One region of the Mesorhizobium sp. M8A.F.Ca.ET.207.01.1.1 genome, then DNA from elsewhere that is predicted to be linked to it. Evidence: riboswitches for the same ligand, from Rfam matches in the RefSeq annotation. Region 1 holds a riboswitch; each other region holds the start of a gene.
The links. Region 1 has a riboswitch for thiamine pyrophosphate ahead of thiC (phosphomethylpyrimidine synthase ThiC). Riboswitches for the same ligand answer to the same signal wherever they lie in the genome.
Positions count from the first base shown of each region.

Region 2: linked by a shared signal. The riboswitch ahead of thiB (thiamine ABC transporter substrate binding subunit) and the one ahead of thiC (phosphomethylpyrimidine synthase ThiC) in region 1 are both predicted to bind thiamine pyrophosphate.
Region 3: linked by a shared signal. The riboswitch ahead of EN850_RS15005 (YkoF family thiamine/hydroxymethylpyrimidine-binding protein) and the one ahead of thiC (phosphomethylpyrimidine synthase ThiC) in region 1 are both predicted to bind thiamine pyrophosphate.
Region 4: linked by a shared signal. The riboswitch ahead of thiC (phosphomethylpyrimidine synthase ThiC) and the one ahead of thiC (phosphomethylpyrimidine synthase ThiC) in region 1 are both predicted to bind thiamine pyrophosphate.

Region 1 is NZ_SRUS01000012.1:4,583-8,405, forward strand. Features, by position in the region: gene EN850_RS28030 (L-aspartate oxidase) at 1-327, shown strand, start outside; gene nadC (carboxylating nicotinate-nucleotide diphosphorylase) at 327-1,193, shown strand; partial or broken gene EN850_RS37300 (biotin synthase) at 1,342-1,443, shown strand; gene panD (aspartate 1-decarboxylase) at 1,559-2,011, shown strand; TPP riboswitch at 2,120-2,236, shown strand; gene thiC (phosphomethylpyrimidine synthase ThiC) at 2,342-3,823, shown strand, end outside.
Region 2 is NZ_SRUS01000009.1:182,414-186,236, reverse strand. Features, by position in the region: gene EN850_RS25325 (ABC-F family ATP-binding cassette domain-containing protein) at 1-1,710, opposite strand, end outside; gene EN850_RS25320 (thiamine diphosphokinase) at 1,712-2,356, opposite strand; TPP riboswitch at 2,443-2,557, shown strand; gene thiB (thiamine ABC transporter substrate binding subunit) at 2,601-3,599, shown strand.
Region 3 is NZ_SRUS01000004.1:535,295-539,117, forward strand. Features, by position in the region: gene msrA (peptide-methionine (S)-S-oxide reductase MsrA) at 110-628, shown strand; gene EN850_RS15000 (formyltransferase family protein) at 979-2,013, shown strand; TPP riboswitch at 2,323-2,436, shown strand; gene EN850_RS15005 (YkoF family thiamine/hydroxymethylpyrimidine-binding protein) at 2,427-3,035, shown strand; gene EN850_RS15010 (ABC transporter permease) at 3,075-3,823, shown strand, end outside.
Region 4 is NZ_SRUS01000014.1:85,363-89,185, reverse strand. Features, by position in the region: gene EN850_RS30345 (metallophosphoesterase) at 1-820, opposite strand, end outside; gene EN850_RS30340 (hypothetical protein) at 1,312-1,575, shown strand; TPP riboswitch at 1,893-2,009, shown strand; gene thiC (phosphomethylpyrimidine synthase ThiC) at 2,113-3,823, shown strand, end outside.

The sequences.
Region 1 (3,823 bases):
GCTAACCTGCCCGCGCCGGATCCGAGGCCTGTGCGCCCTCTCCTGTCACATGCCCTTGGCGTCACGCGGGATGGCGAAGGTTTGAAAGAGGCTGCGCGCGCCTTGTTGCTGCTGTTGCATCGGCACGACACAGCGTCCGATCCCGCCGCCGTAGGGCTGATGATCGCGGTTGCCGCCTTGCTGCGCCGCGAAAGCCGTGGCGCTCACTACCGGAACGACTTTCCCCATCAAGCGGCCGTCGCCCGCCGCTCCGAAATCAGGCTCGACGCGGCCATGTTTGCGGCGCGGGAACTCGGCAACTCTCCAATGCTCGAAAGCGTCGCTTGATGAACCTATCCCCCCTTCCAACGATCATGCTCGAGCCTCTGGTGCGGGCAGCTCTGCTCGAGGACCTTGGCAAGGCCGGTGATTTGACCACTGATGCCATCGTACCGAAGGACCATCATGCGACAACGGTGCTGACTGCGCGCGAGGCCGGAACTATAGCCGGTCTCGACCTGGCGATGCTCGCTTTCAGGTTGATCGACCAGGATGTCGAGATGACAGTGGAGCGAGCGGACGGCAGCAACATCGCGCAAGGTGAGACCATCGCATCGGTCAGCGGTCCGGCCCGGGCCATACTCACCGCGGAACGGACGGCGCTCAATTTTCTGTGCCATCTGAGCGGTATCGCCACCGCGACGGCATTGATCGTCGCGGCGGTCCGCGGCCACGGCGCAAGAATCGTCTGCACGCGCAAGACGACGCCTGGATTGCGAGCGGTCGAAAAATATGCCGTGCGCGCCGGTGGCGGCTCCAATCATCGTTTCGGTCTCGACGACGCCATCCTGATTAAGGACAACCACATCGCCATCGCTGGCGGAATTCGCATGGCAATCGAGCGCGCGCGATGCAGCGTCGGCCACCTAGTCAAGATCGAAGTCGAGGTCGATACGCTAGCCCAGTTAGAAGAGGCTATGGCCCTCGCCCCAGACGCCGTCCTGCTCGACAACATGTCTGTCGACGAATTGCGCCAAGCAGTGGCGATGGTTGCCGGCCAGGCGATTACCGAGGCGTCGGGCAGGATAACGCCGGCGACGGCTCCAGCCGTCTCCGCGACCGGTGTCGACCTGATCTCCATCGGCTGGTTGACCCACAGCGCGCCAATCCTCGATATCGGGCTCGACTCCGCGAAATTTGTCCGTCGGGCCTGACAATCGGCGGTCGACCGGACGCTTTTTCGACCCAGCCCGCCAAGTTCAAAGGTGCCTAGGTCGCCCAATGCAAGGGGAACAGGATGGAAATGCACGCAGCGATTTCGGAAAAACCATGCGTGAAGCTCAATCCTTCGACGGCCACCGGATGTGGACCGTGGAAGCTGCTCGGGCGCTGCATGACGCGCCTTTCAACGACCTGCTGTTTCAAGCGCAAACCGTTCACCGCCGGAATTTCGATCCCAACAGGCGGCGGCGGGCGCTGGTCTCAGCGGCGGCGCCCTCGTCGTCGGAATCTAGCGGGGTAACCCGGCCACCCAGAGGATGGCGGGACGATTCATCCATGATGATAGGAAACAGGACCATTGCGAAAACTAGTCGCTGGCAAGCTGCACGGCATCTACGTCACCGAAGCGAACCTCAACTACCATGGATCGATAACGCTGGACCCTGACCACTGCGAAGCAGCCGGGATCCTGCCGATGGAATTTGTGGAGATTTGGAACAAGAATTCCGGTGCGCGGATTTCGACCTATGTCATTTTCGGCGAGCGCGGCTCACGATGCTGCATCCTCAATGGTGCGGCTGCCCGCACCTGCCAGCCAGACGACCAGATCATTGTTTGCAACTCCATATACCTGGACGAAGCGAATATCACCTCGTTGAAGCCGCGGATCATCACCTTCGACCAGGACAATCACATACTCGATCGCCTGAGCTACTCCGTCGATCTTGACGCACATGGGCGTTACAGTTTCTCGATCCTTGACGAGGCGAATGAGCCTTTGGCCATTCCTGCGCTGGTCTCCGGCGCGTGACTTCCTCTCGAGATTTGCCCGTGCTTTGCGCGGGGTTTCATTAGTCGCCGATCACCGCCGCAGGTGGAAATGCGCTTGACAAAGCAGTGTCGGCTCGGTCAATTCGAAAACATTCACCAGGGGAGTCCCGGCAAGGGGCTGAGATACTGCTGGCTATCGCGGCGCAGTGACCCGTTGAACCTGATCCAGTTCATACTGGCGTAGGGACGGTGCAAGCGCTTTGCGGGAGTTTACGCCCGAAGACCTGTTTTCAAGCAGGTCGACCAAAGCGTCTTTTCATCCTTCCGGCACAGAACTGGGTCTCCAATGCATGAGCAAAGGAGCCTCAAGATGAATGCCCTAACCCCAGCCGTCTCAACGGGACCGCTGCCTGCCTCACGGAAAATCCACAAGCCCGGCGTCCTCCATCCGCACATCAAAGTGCCGATGCGCGAAATCTCCGTCCATCCGACAGCGGGCGAGCCGCCCATCACCGTCTACGATCCGTCCGGCCCCTATACCGACCAGACTGTCGAAACCAGCATCGAAAAGGGCCTCGCCCGGCCTCGCCACGAATGGATCACGGCGCGGGGCGATGTCGAAGCCTATGACGGCCGCCATGTGCGGCCGGAAGACAATGGCTTCGTCACGGGTGAGCGCCTGACGCCGGAATTTCCCATTCGCAACCGGCCGCTAAGGGCCAGGGCCGGCAAGGCGGTGACACAGCTTGCCTATGCGCGCGCCGGCATCATCACGCCCGAGATGGAGTTCGTCGCCATCCGCGAAAACCTCGGCCGGGAAATCGCCCGCGGCAAGCTGCAACGCGACGGTGAAAGCTTCGGCGCGGCTATTCCCGATTTCGTCACGCCGGAATTCGTACGCGACGAGGTGGCGCACGGGCGGGCGATCATTCCAGCCAACATCAACCACCCAGAGAGCGAACCGATGATCATCGGGCGCAATTTCCTCGTCAAGATCAACGCCAATATCGGCAATTCCGCTGTCACTTCCTCGATGGCCGAAGAGGTCGAAAAAATGGTCTGGGCGATCCGCTGGGGCGCCGATACGGTGATGGACCTGTCGACCGGCCGCAACATCCACAACATTCGCGACTGGATCCTGCGCAATTCACCGGTGCCGATCGGCACGGTGCCGCTTTACCAGGCGCTCGAGAAGGTCGGCGGCATCGCCGAGGACCTGACCTGGGAGGTGTACCGCGACACGCTGATCGAGCAGGCCGAACAAGGCGTCGACTATTTCACCATCCATGCCGGTGTGCGGCTGCATTACATCCCGCTGACCGTCGACCGGGTCACGGGCATCGTCTCGCGCGGTGGCTCGATCATGGCCAAATGGTGCCTGCACCATCACCGGGAAAGCTTCCTCTATGAGCATTTCGAGGAGATCTGCGACATCTGCCGCGCCTATGACGTATCCTTCTCGCTCGGCGACGGCCTTCGTCCGGGCTCGATCGCCGATGCCAATGATGCGGCGCAATTCGCCGAGCTGGAAACGCTCGGCGAATTGACGCAGATCGCCTGGGCCAAGGATTGCCAGGTGATGATCGAAGGTCCCGGCCATGTGCCGATGCACAAGATCAAGGAGAATATGGACAAGCAGCTCGCTGTCTGCGGCGAGGCGCCCTTCTATACGCTTGGACCACTGACGACCGACATTGCGCCGGGCTATGACCATATCACCTCAGGCATTGGTGCTGCCATGATCGGCTGGTTCGGCACCGCCATGCTCTGCTATGTCACGCCCAAGGAGCATCTCGGCCTTCCCGATCGCAACGACGTCAAGATTGGCGTGATCACCTACAAAATCGCCGCC
Region 2 (3,823 bases), on a different contig from region 1:
GGCCGGGTCGCGCTCGTAATAGGCCGGGTCGGAGATGTTGTTTTCCAGCCGCGAGATCGACGCTGTCACGGCCTCGACCTTCTTGGGCAAGGAGTCCAGCGCGAACTTCTGCTTGAACGACAGTTTTTTGGCCGGCCCTTTTGCTACGGCAGGTTCTGCCTTGGTGGTCGGCGCGTCGCCGGCGTCGGCCTTGGCGCGCGCCTTGCGGTCGTCGAGCCGGGTGCCGCCGCGCTGCGCCAGCATGTCGGAATAGCCGCCGGCATATTCAATCCAGCGGCCACCACCGTCCGGCGCGATGACGCTGGTGACGGTGCGGTCGAGGAAATCGCGATCGTGGCTGACCAGGATGACGGTGCCGGCGAACCCGGCGACCAGTTCCTGCAGCAGTTCCAGCGTCTCCATGTCGAGATCGTTGGTCGGCTCATCAAGTACCAGCAGGTTCGCCGGGCGCGCCAGCACGCGCGCCAGGATCAGCCGCGCTCGCTCGCCGCCGGACAGCTCGCGCACCGGCGTGCGCGCCTGCTCCGGCTTGAACAGAAAATCCTTCATGTAGGAGACGACATGGCGCTGCTCGCCATTGATGACCAGGTTCTCGCCGCGCCCGTCGGTGAGATATTGCGCCAGCGTCTCCTGCGGGTCGACCGCCTCGCGCTTCTGGTCGAGCGTGGCGATCTCCAGATTCGTGCCGAGCCGTATCGAACCAGCGTCCGGCGTCAATTCGCCGGTCAGCATCTTCAGAAGCGTCGTCTTGCCGGCGCCGTTCGGTCCGACGAGGCCGACGCGGTCGCCGCGCTGGATGCGGGTCGAGAACCCCTTGACGACGGTGAGGTCGCCAAAGCTCTTCTCTATGTTTTTCGCCTCGATCACCAGCTTGCCGGATTCGGCCGCGTCGCTGGCCACCATTGTCGCGGTGCCCTCGGCGCCGCGATGGCCGCGAAAGCGCTGGCGCATGGTCTGCAGTTCGCCGAGACGTCGCATGTTGCGCTTGCGCCGTGCCGTCACGCCGTAGCGCAGCCAGTGCTCCTCGCGCACGATCTGGCGGCCGAGCTTGTGCTGCTCGCGCTCTTCCTCCTCCAGCACGAGGTCGCGCCATTCCTCGAAATGGCCAAAGCCCTTGTCCAACCGGCGGGTCTGGCCACGGTCGAGCCAGACGGTGGCACGCGACACACGCTCGAGGAAGCGGCGGTCGTGCGAGATCACGATGAGCGCCGAGGAAGTCCGGACGAGTTCCTCTTCCAGCCATTCGATCACCGACAGATCAAGATGGTTAGTCGGCTCATCAAGAAGCAGGATGTCGGGCTCCGGCGCCATGACGCGGGCAAGGGCGGCGCGCCTGGCCTCGCCGCCGGACAGGTCTGCCGGACGCTCCTCGCCCGACAGGCCGAGATGCTCCATCAGATAGCTGGCGCGGTAGGGATCGTCGGCCGGGCCGAGCCCGGCCTCGACATAGGCCCGCACATTGGCAAAGCCGTCCATGTCGGGCATTTGCGGCAGATAGCGGACAGTCGCCGAAGGCTGGCGGAACACCTCGCCGTCCTGCGGTTCGATCAGGCCGGCGGCGATCTTGAGCAGCGTCGACTTGCCGGACCCGTTGCGGCCGACCAGCGCGATCTTGTCGCCGGCCGACGCGGTCAGGGCGGCGCCATCGAGCAGCGGCGTGCCGCCAAAAGTCAGTCTTATCCCGTCGAGATTGAGAAGGGGCGGGGCCATGTCAGCTTTCGGGCAATGGATAGGGATGGGCGAGCAGCAGCGCGCGGCCGTGGCCGAGCGCGATGTCGAGGCGGCCCTTGACCTCGTTGGAAATGGTCAGCGACGATCCGAAAACCACCTCGACCTTGTCGAGCGGCCATTTGGCGCCGGTGACGGTCAGGCCGGAGAGTTCGGAAAAGCCGAGAATAGAAAATAGCGTGCCGTCGGCATAATCGAAGCTGGCCCTGCCGTTGAGCAAGGGGACACCCTCCTGGGCGCCGCTGGTCAAAAGCACATCCGTTCCGGCCTCGGCCAGCCGCAGGCCAAGCGCCAGATGCAGAAAGGCGTGATCGGCGCGCTTGCCGCCGAAGGCTCCCGCCAGCACAAGGCGGGTCGCGCCGCGCTCCAGTGCGGCCGCGATCGCCAGTTCGCCGTCGGTCTTGTCCTTTTCCGTCGGGAAGGTTTGCTGGGGCACGGCGGCGAGATGGGCGGGCAGATCGGCCGGAACCGAATCGAAATCACCGACCCACAATTCCGGCACTAGGCCCAGTATCCGCGCATGACCGATGCCGGCGTCGGCGGCGATCACGCGCGAGCCTTCGACCTGGCGGTCGAGCCGGGGCGTGCGGAGGAGATCGCCGCCAAGCAGGATGGTGAATGTGCTCATATCCCGTCGCCTTACCAGCCCGGCACGGGAAACGGAAGGCGGCAAACTCCCACTTGCGTGTCCCACCCGCCGGGCCTATGTGTCGAAACGCTCTAACGGGGTGCCGGACGCGAATTTCGCGGGCCGGCTGAGAGGCAGTCTCGCCAACCCGCTGAACCTGATCCGGTTTGTACCGGCGGAGGGATTAGACGTTTCGGACAGTCCGACGCCTCAATTCCTTTCAACGCAAACGAAGGAGGCGCCGATGCGCACGTTTTTATATTCTCTCATCGCAGCCACGGCGGTGACGCTGTCCGGGCCGGCCTTGGCCAAGGACAAGCTCACGGTCTACACCTATGAGAGCTTCACCGCCGACTGGGGTCCAGGCCCCGTGGTGAAGAAGGAATTCGAGGCCGAATGCGGCTGCGATGTCGAGTTCGTCTCGGTCGCCGACGGCGTGGCGCTGCTCAACCGCGTCAAGCTGGAAGGCGCTTCGACCAAGGCCGACATCGTGCTCGGCCTCGACACCAATCTCACCGCCGATGCCAAGGCCTCCGGCCTGTTCGCGCCGCATGGCGCGGTGAGCGATGTCAACGTGCCGGGCGGCTGGAGCGACGATACTTTTGTTCCCTTCGACTACGGCTATTTCGCCGTCGTCTACGATACGCAAAAGCTGAAGTCGCCGCCGAAAAGCTTGAAGGAGCTGGTCGAGGGCAGCGCCGACGACAAGATCGTCATCCAGGACCCGCGCACCTCGACGCCCGGACTCGGCCTGCTGCTCTGGGTGAAGTCGGTCTATGGCGACAAGGCGCCGGAGGCCTGGGCCAAGCTCAAGACCAAGGTGCTGACCGTGACGCCGGGCTGGAGCGAGGCCTATGGCCTGTTCACCAAGGGCGAGGCGCCGATGGTGCTTTCCTACACCACCTCCCCGGCCTACCATATGGTCGCCGAGAACACCGAGCGTTACCAGGCGGCGTCTTTCGAAGAGGGCGAGTATCTGCAGATCGAGGTCGCCGGCATCACCACGACCGGAGCCAAGAACCCGCTGGCGGAAAAATTCATGGCCTTCATGACCGGACCGAAATTCCAGGACGCCATCCCCGAGACCAACTGGATGTTCCCGGCCGGCAAGACCGACAAGCCGCTCAACCCAGCCTTCGACAAACTGGTCAAGCCGACCAAGACCCTGCTGTTCAGCCCGGACGAGGTCGCGGCCAACCGCAAGGCCTGGGTGGATGAATGGCTGGCGGTGATGAGCAAGTAGTTGGCTGTATGATCCGAAGATGAATGCTCTACGGCGCCCCCCTCTGTCCTGCCGGACATCTCCCCCGCTTGGGGGGAGATTGGCTGTCATCGGCGATTTCGCCAATCGCCAACATTGCAGGAATGAGCTGGGCGCCGGAGCTGCTAATCTCCCCCCTCGTGGAGGAGATGTCCGACGGGACAGAGGGGGGCGCGAAGGAACGCGACGCACGTTAAAGGCCTTTC
Region 3 (3,823 bases), on a different contig from region 1:
GAAGCAGGCGACAATGCCCATTTATGGGACTATCCAAATTTGTTGTCGCGCAATTCCCCGGGGAACGCCGCTACAGTTTTCCCGGAATTGCCTTTTGAGGAGACGTTACATGGCGACTTCGAGCGAACGTGCAGTGCTTGCCGGCGGCTGTTTCTGGGGCATGCAGGATCTGATCCGGCGCATGCCGGGCGTCCTCGCCACGCGTGTCGGCTACAGCGGCGGCGACGTGCCGAATGCCACCTATCGCAATCATGGCACGCATGCCGAAGCCATCGAGATCAGCTTCGATCCGGCGAAAATCAGCTTCCGCCAGCTTCTGGAATTCTTCTTCCAGATCCACGATCCGACGACGCGCAACCGCCAGGGCAACGATGTCGGCATGAGCTATCGCTCGGCAATCTACTACACCAGTGAGGAGCAGAAGCGTGTGGCGGAGGACACCATCGCCGATGTCGATGCCTCTGGCCTGTGGCCCGGCAAGGTTGTCACCGAGCTCGCTCCAGCCGGAGCGTTCTGGGAGGCCGAGCCCGAGCACCAGGATTATCTGGAGAAGTATCCGAACGGCTACACCTGCCATTTCGTCAGGCCGGGTTGGAAACTGCCGGTTCGTGAAAAGGCCGTTTCATAAGGCTCGCGGATCAGTCTTTGCGGCAGTGGGTTTAAGCGCCCGCCGATTGCCGCGAGGCCATATCAATAGCGGCTGTCAGCCCCGCCCGGCGGTTGACAGTCCGCGGCACTGCTGACCAACTGCGCGGGTTGATTGATTTCAGGGGGAGCATGAGGAAACTCTACGAAAAACCTGTGTTGGTGAAGCGGGAAAGGCTCTCAAGTGTCGCCGCGGCAGGACCGCTTTCTCCCAAACCAGGCTGACGGCTCGGCCGGTCTTTTGGTAGTGACTGGACCGGTTCGTTACGGTGCTCGGATTGCCGGGCGATGTCTTGCCCCGCCGGATTTGAAAAGATGATTTCTTTCGAGCCTGTGGCCGGCGCCCGGCAGCTCAATGCAGTTTTCATCCTGGATGTTTCTGCTTACACCGGGCCCCTGCTTTCCGGGTGGGTGGAGGCGGGAAACCGTATTGGCGCGATCATCGTGCCTGGCTTTCAGCGCCCATCCAGAGGCTTCAGCATTGGCAATTTTCGGCGCCGGCTGAGGCGCCAGCTTCTGCTCAGGCGCTATCTCGGCAACACACCGGTGAAGTTGATCGAATTCGGCCGGCCTTACGACTGGGACGAGCTTGGCCGGCAATTGCCTGACGTCGCCGCGGATGTACTGATCTGCTACGCTTTCCCGACCCTGATCCCACAACAACTGCTCAGCCTCTTTCCCAAGGGCGGGCTTAATTTTCATCCAGCGCTGCTGCCCAACTACCGGGGTCCGCATCCTCTCCATCGCCTGGTCGCGGACGGCCAGCATGCCGTCCATGGCGGCGTGACATTGCACAAGATGTCCGCCAATTTCGATGACGGTGACATCCTCGGACAGGTGCCGTTCTGCGAAGCACACTGGGCAACGCGGCGGGATGTGGCCGACAGCGTGGCGACCGCGATGCGCGCGTTGGTGCGCGAGGTGGCGCCAGCCTATTGCGAGGATTTGGTGTCCGGGACGCGGCAGCCAACCGGTGATTTCGTCTGGGCGCGACTTGAGCGGAACCACATGGCGATTTCATCCGACATGTCGATCGAGCACGTTGCCCGATTGTGGCACGTCCTGGGCGGCAATCCCGGTATCTATCTGGACGTTGCCGGCCGCGAGGTCCGGTTGGCCTTTCAGATCGCGCGACTGGGTCCGGCAATTGGAAAGAGGCCGGTCAGGCGATGGGGGAGGGTGGAGTTCGATCTTGCCAATGGCCGGGTTCGATACCTCACCTATGGCCGCCTGCTCAAACGGTTGATGAAAATCCACGCCGCATTCGCACGGCCAAAAGCCGGAAAACCGTGCCCCGAAATAAGAGTGTTTGGCAAAGTAGCCAGCGAATCGGCGCCAGAGGTACCGCCGGCCGGTCGTGGCGGATAGTGAAGCCAATGCGCATGGCGGAACTTGCGTCCGCGCTTTTCCTGCTGCGAAAACTACTTACCGCAGTTCTTGTCGTTCACGGTCGGCGCGGTCGCCCTGCCATTGGCATCCGTCCGCGTGCTGGTCGGGCAATTCTGGTCCGCGTTGGAATTTCATGTCGCCCGGCGTGATGGTCGGGCTGTTGGCTGCGCCCGGATCGAGACAAATTCCGGGCCGTCAACACCCGGTTGCGCCTGCGCTGGCGCAATGCTTTTGGCGCAGCTTGCTGAAAAAACAGCTTCCCCAACCGATCGAATGGTGCTTTAACGCCGCCATCCACAGGGGTGCTCCGTACGGTCGGGGCTGAGACGGGGGCGGCAAGCCCACAGACCCTAGAAGCTGATCTGGGTAATACCAGCGGAGCGAGGCGGGCGATGTTTTCAGGCGCACAGGTTTCCCTATATCCCATGGCCGACGATTTTGTCGGCGTCATCCTGGGTGCGCTCGGCGCGCTCGATCCGTATCGCGACAAGCTCAGGATCGAGACCGACGACATCTCGACCTTGCTGGTCGGGCCCCCCGAGGTGCTATTCCCGGCGCTGCGCGACCTTTTCGTGGCTGCGTCTGGCAGCGGTAAGCATTGCGTGCTGTCGGCGACCATTTCGCGTGGTTGCCCAGGTGAGCCGGACGATCCGATCTGCCGCTCCGACACGTTTGGCGGCCCTGCCGGGCCACTCGGCCCGCGCAAGCAAGCCGCCATTTCCGCCGTGCGCGGCGCGCCCGCCACTGGGCAGCCAGCGGCGGCGCAGTTCTCGCTCTATGTGATGGGCACGGACGACCACATGGACGAGATCTATGGCTGCATCGATTTCCTGAAGCAGTCCGGCGTCTACGATCGCTCCAAGAATTTCTGCACCAAGCTGCGCGGCGATGCCGGCGCGATCTTCTCGGCGCTCGACGAAGCCTTCTGCCGCTTCGGACCAGGCGCCGGCCACGTAACCCTCGACGTCACGGTTTCGGCCAACAGTCCCACTGCCGTTTGAACCGTTCGCGCCGACGCGCGCCGTCAAGGTCATCCTCTCGTGGCTTCATCGTCGTTCAACCCGCGTCAACTCGCGGGCTTCCTCGCCCAGGCGGCGCCGGCCGTGATATCGATCGGCCTGGTGCTCGTGGCGTGGGAACTCTACGCAAACCATTCCGGCATCAAGCCGACGGTTCTGCCGGCACCCTCGCGCGTCTTCGAACAGGCGATGCTCAATCGTGACGCGCTGCTCGACAACGCCATTCCCACCATCCGCGCCACGCTGATCGGTTTTGCCTGCTCGCTCAGCGCCGCCTTCGCGCTGTCGATGCTGGTCGACTTCTTCCAGCCTTTGCGGCGCGCGCTGTTTCCTGTCTTCATAGTCAGCCAGACCTTGCCGCTGGTCGCCATCGCGCCATTGGTGGTGCTGTGGTTCGGCTTCGGGCTGACGCCCAAGATCATGCTGGTGGCACTGGTCACCTTCTTCCCGATGCTGGTGGCCCTGGTGCAGGGCTACGAGGCTACCGAGGTCGAGATCGGGCAGATGCTGCGCGCCATGGGAGCAGGGCGCTGGCGGGTCTTCATCCTGGCACGGTTGCCTTCGGCGCTGCCTTATTTCTTCGCTGGCCTCAGGATCTCCATCACCTATGCCGTCGTCGGCGCCATCTTCGCCGAATATGCGGGCGCGGCCAAAGGGCTGGGCATCTACATGCTCAACGCCAAAAACAATTTCCGTCCCGACCTGGTGCTCGCCGCCGTCGGCGTCAGCGCGGCCCTTACCCTCGTCCTGTTCGGGCTGACGGTGGTGGT
Region 4 (3,823 bases), on a different contig from region 1:
CGCTGTTGAGCATCTCCGCGTATGGCGTAATGCGCGGAGTCTTTTGTGGCAGCAGATTGTGATGGCCGATCATGATGCCGTAACGCATGTCGGGCTGCTGGAGCAATTCCTGTAGGCCTGCAAGCATCTCACGCGAGATGTATGGCGTGTCCATCTGACCGTAATACTCGTCGTCGGACGCCTCCTTGTCTGGATCGCTGGGAGGTGTCGCGGGCGAATGTCCCGAGATGTCCGGCGAGCCGAGATCTACAGGCTCTGTAGAAGGACTGAGTGCCTCGAGACGATCACGAAGGAACGCGGGAAGGTTTTGAAGCTCCCAACTGCCTATCGCTGTGTTGACGAGGATGAAGTTTGCGCCTGCGGATCCTGTCGGAAGTCTGAAGTGCACGGGTTGGTCCACGGGAACGGTCTGCCAACCCAAGCGGGCGGCTAAACTCGCCATTTCGCTGAATTTCTCAGTCGGTCCAAGTTCGCGCGCGTCATCACGGTTCACATCGTGATTTCCCGGTACGAATATCAACGGAAGCGCCTTTGAACTGCGTCCCTGTGCGCGGCAGAGCAACGTGAAATGCTGGAATGCCGAAGCAATGAAGGTCTTGTCGCCACGGCTCGTGAAATCCCCCATGAAGGCGATCGTATCCAAGGGCTTCGAAGTCGTCAGCCGCCGAAGTTTCGTCAAGACGGCACGCAGCGAAGACGCGCGTAGCTTCTGCGTTATTTTCGGAGCGAACTTGCTATCCTTGGCATCGATGTTGCTAGAGGAAGGATGCCAGTCCGGATAGTGAATATCGCCTACTTGAAGGATTCGCACCCGCCGCATAACTCGCCCCCCTGCCGAGAGCCATAGACTAATCCGTTCGCTTTTGCCAAGCGCGAACGATCATCCGCAGTGTCCTTAACGAGGTAGCCTGCACTTTTCGAGAATTGCCACGGCGGCTATTTTTCGGCTGTGAAGCACACGAGACCCGTGACGTGAGACCCAGTTGCTCAATGCCCAGTTGCTCAATGAGCTTTCTTACGAATAAGGGAGAATTTCCGCGGCCGGACTATCTCTGAGCGAGCGTGCATGACTGCCAACGGAAGGTCTTGCACGCACCCTTGCGATCTTGAGCAATGGTCGCCATGACTTTCTTCTTGCAGGCTTTTGAGTGGCCCAGCCTGCGATCACCAGACCCCACCGATTCTAAAGAGCGTGGCAGATGGGATAGTCGAGGTTGCCCGTGCACAGTCACGCTCAGGGCTTGCGCCGCCCAGAGGACACGCTGAAAAGGCAGATTGGGGCGCAAGCACGCCATTCACGAGAGGTTCGACATGAAGACCATGCAAGAAAAAGACATTCCGGCATTCGTACAAGCAGTTGTGGACGCCGGCTGCAAAATTTGCGCGATTGGCAACTTGGGATACGTCTTTGGCGATGCTGATTTCACGCCAGCGCAACGGAGGGCCGTCGAGCCACAGCTGCGTAGGATTGCTGAAATCTACGGCGAACGCGATCATCTCATGAACGAGATAGCTGTATATCTGCGGTCGATCGGACGCCATGTCGAGGTTGAGCCGAAGACAGGTATTTCCTGATGGCCGTGATCGCGAGAAGCCGTCTTCCAACCTCTGAATCCTAAAGGAGGTGACCCCCAAGGCCGTTCGTCACCTTCGACCAGAATAACCACATCCGTGACCGCCTGAGCTACTTGGTCGATACGCGCACATGGCCAATACAGTTTCTCCATCCTTCACGAAGCGAATGAGGCTTTGGCCATTCAGCCCCGGTCTACGGGGCGTGACTTGTCCCCGATGCATGCGCGAGCTCTCCGCCCGGCTGGCCGCCGGTCGTCGCCACCGGCCGAAGGCGCCCGAATGCGCTTGACAAGATAGCGTCAGCCCGTTCAACCTAAGGCATTCACCAGGGGAGTCCCGGCAAGGGGCTGAGATACTGCTGGCTTTCGCGGCGCAGTGACCCGTTGAACCTGATCCAGTTCATACTGGCGTAGGGACGGTGCAAGCGCTTTGCGGGAGTTTACGCCCGAGGTCCTGTTGCAGCAGGTCTACAGAAGCGTCTTTTCATCCTTCCGGCACAGAACTGGGTCTCCAATGCATGAGCAAAGGAGCCTCACGATGAATGCCCTCACCCCCGCCGTATCGACGGGACCACTGCCCGCCTCGCGGAAAATCCACAAGCCCGGCGTCCTCTACCCGCAGATCAGGGTGCCGATGCGCGAGATTTCCGTCCATCCGACGGCCGGCGAACCGCCCGTCACCGTCTACGATCCGTCCGGCCCCTACACCGATCCATCAGTCGAAACCAGCATCGAAAAAGGCCTTGCCCGGCTTCGCCACGAATGGGTCACGGCGCGTGGCGATGTCGAAGCCTATGACGGCCGCCACGTCCGGCCGGAAGACAATGGATTCGCCACCGGCGAGCGCCTGACACCGGAATTTCCGATACGCAATCGGCCGCTCAAGGCCAAGCAGGGCAAGGCGGTGACCCAACTTGCCTATGCGCGCGCCGGCATCATCACGCCAGAAATGGAGTTCGTAGCCATCCGCGAGAATCTCGGCCGCGAGGTGATGCGCGGCAAGCTGCAACGCGACGGCGAAGCCTTCGGCGCGGCGATCCCAGATTTCGTCACACCCGAATTCGTGCGCGACGAGGTGGCGCGCGGGCGCGCAATCATTCCCGCCAACATCAATCATCCCGAGAGCGAGCCGATGATCATCGGTCGCAATTTTCTGGTCAAGATCAACGCCAACATCGGTAACTCGGCTGTCACATCGTCGATGGCCGAAGAGGTCGAAAAAATGGTCTGGGCTATCCGCTGGGGCGCGGACACGGTGATGGACCTGTCGACCGGCCGCAACATCCACAACATCCGCGACTGGATCGTGCGCAATGCGCCGGTGCCGATCGGTACGGTGCCGCTCTATCAGGCGCTGGAAAAGGTCAACGGCATCGCCGAGGATCTGAACTGGGAGGTCTACCGCGACACGCTGATCGAGCAGGCCGAGCAAGGCGTCGACTATTTCACCATCCACGCCGGCGTGCGGCTGCACTACATCCCGCTGACCGTCGACCGGGTCACGGGCATCGTCTCGCGCGGCGGCTCGATCATGGCCAAATGGTGCCTGCACCATCACCGGGAGAGCTTCCTCTACGAGCATTTCGAGGAGATCTGCGACATCGCCAGAGCCTATGACGTCTCCTTCTCGCTCGGCGACGGCCTTCGTCCCGGTTCAATCGCCGATGCGAACGACGCGGCGCAATTCGCCGAACTGGAAACACTTGGAGAACTCACCAAGATTGCCTGGGCAAAGGACTGCCAGGTGATGATCGAAGGCCCGGGCCATGTCCCCATGCACAAGATCAAGCAGAACATGGACAAGCAGCTCGCAGTGTGCGGTGAGGCGCCGTTCTACACGTTGGGGCCGCTGACGACCGACATCGCGCCGGGCTATGACCACATCACCTCAGGGATAGGTGCCGCCATGATAGGCTGGTTCGGCACCGCAATGCTTTGCTACGTCACGCCGAAAGAGCATCTCGGCCTTCCCGACCGCAACGACGTCAAGATTGGCGTGATCACCTACAAGATAGCCGCCCATGCAGCCGATCTGGCGAAGGGCCATCCGGCAGCGAAAACCAGGGATGATGCCCTTTCGCGCGCGCGCTTCGAGTTCCGCTGGGAGGACCAGTTCAACCTGTCGCTCGACCCCGAAACCGCACGGTCCTTCCACGACCAGACCTTGCCCAAGGAGGCGCACAAGCTGGCACATTTTTGTTCGATGTGCGGGCCGAAATTCTGCTCCATGCGCATTTCCCACGACATCC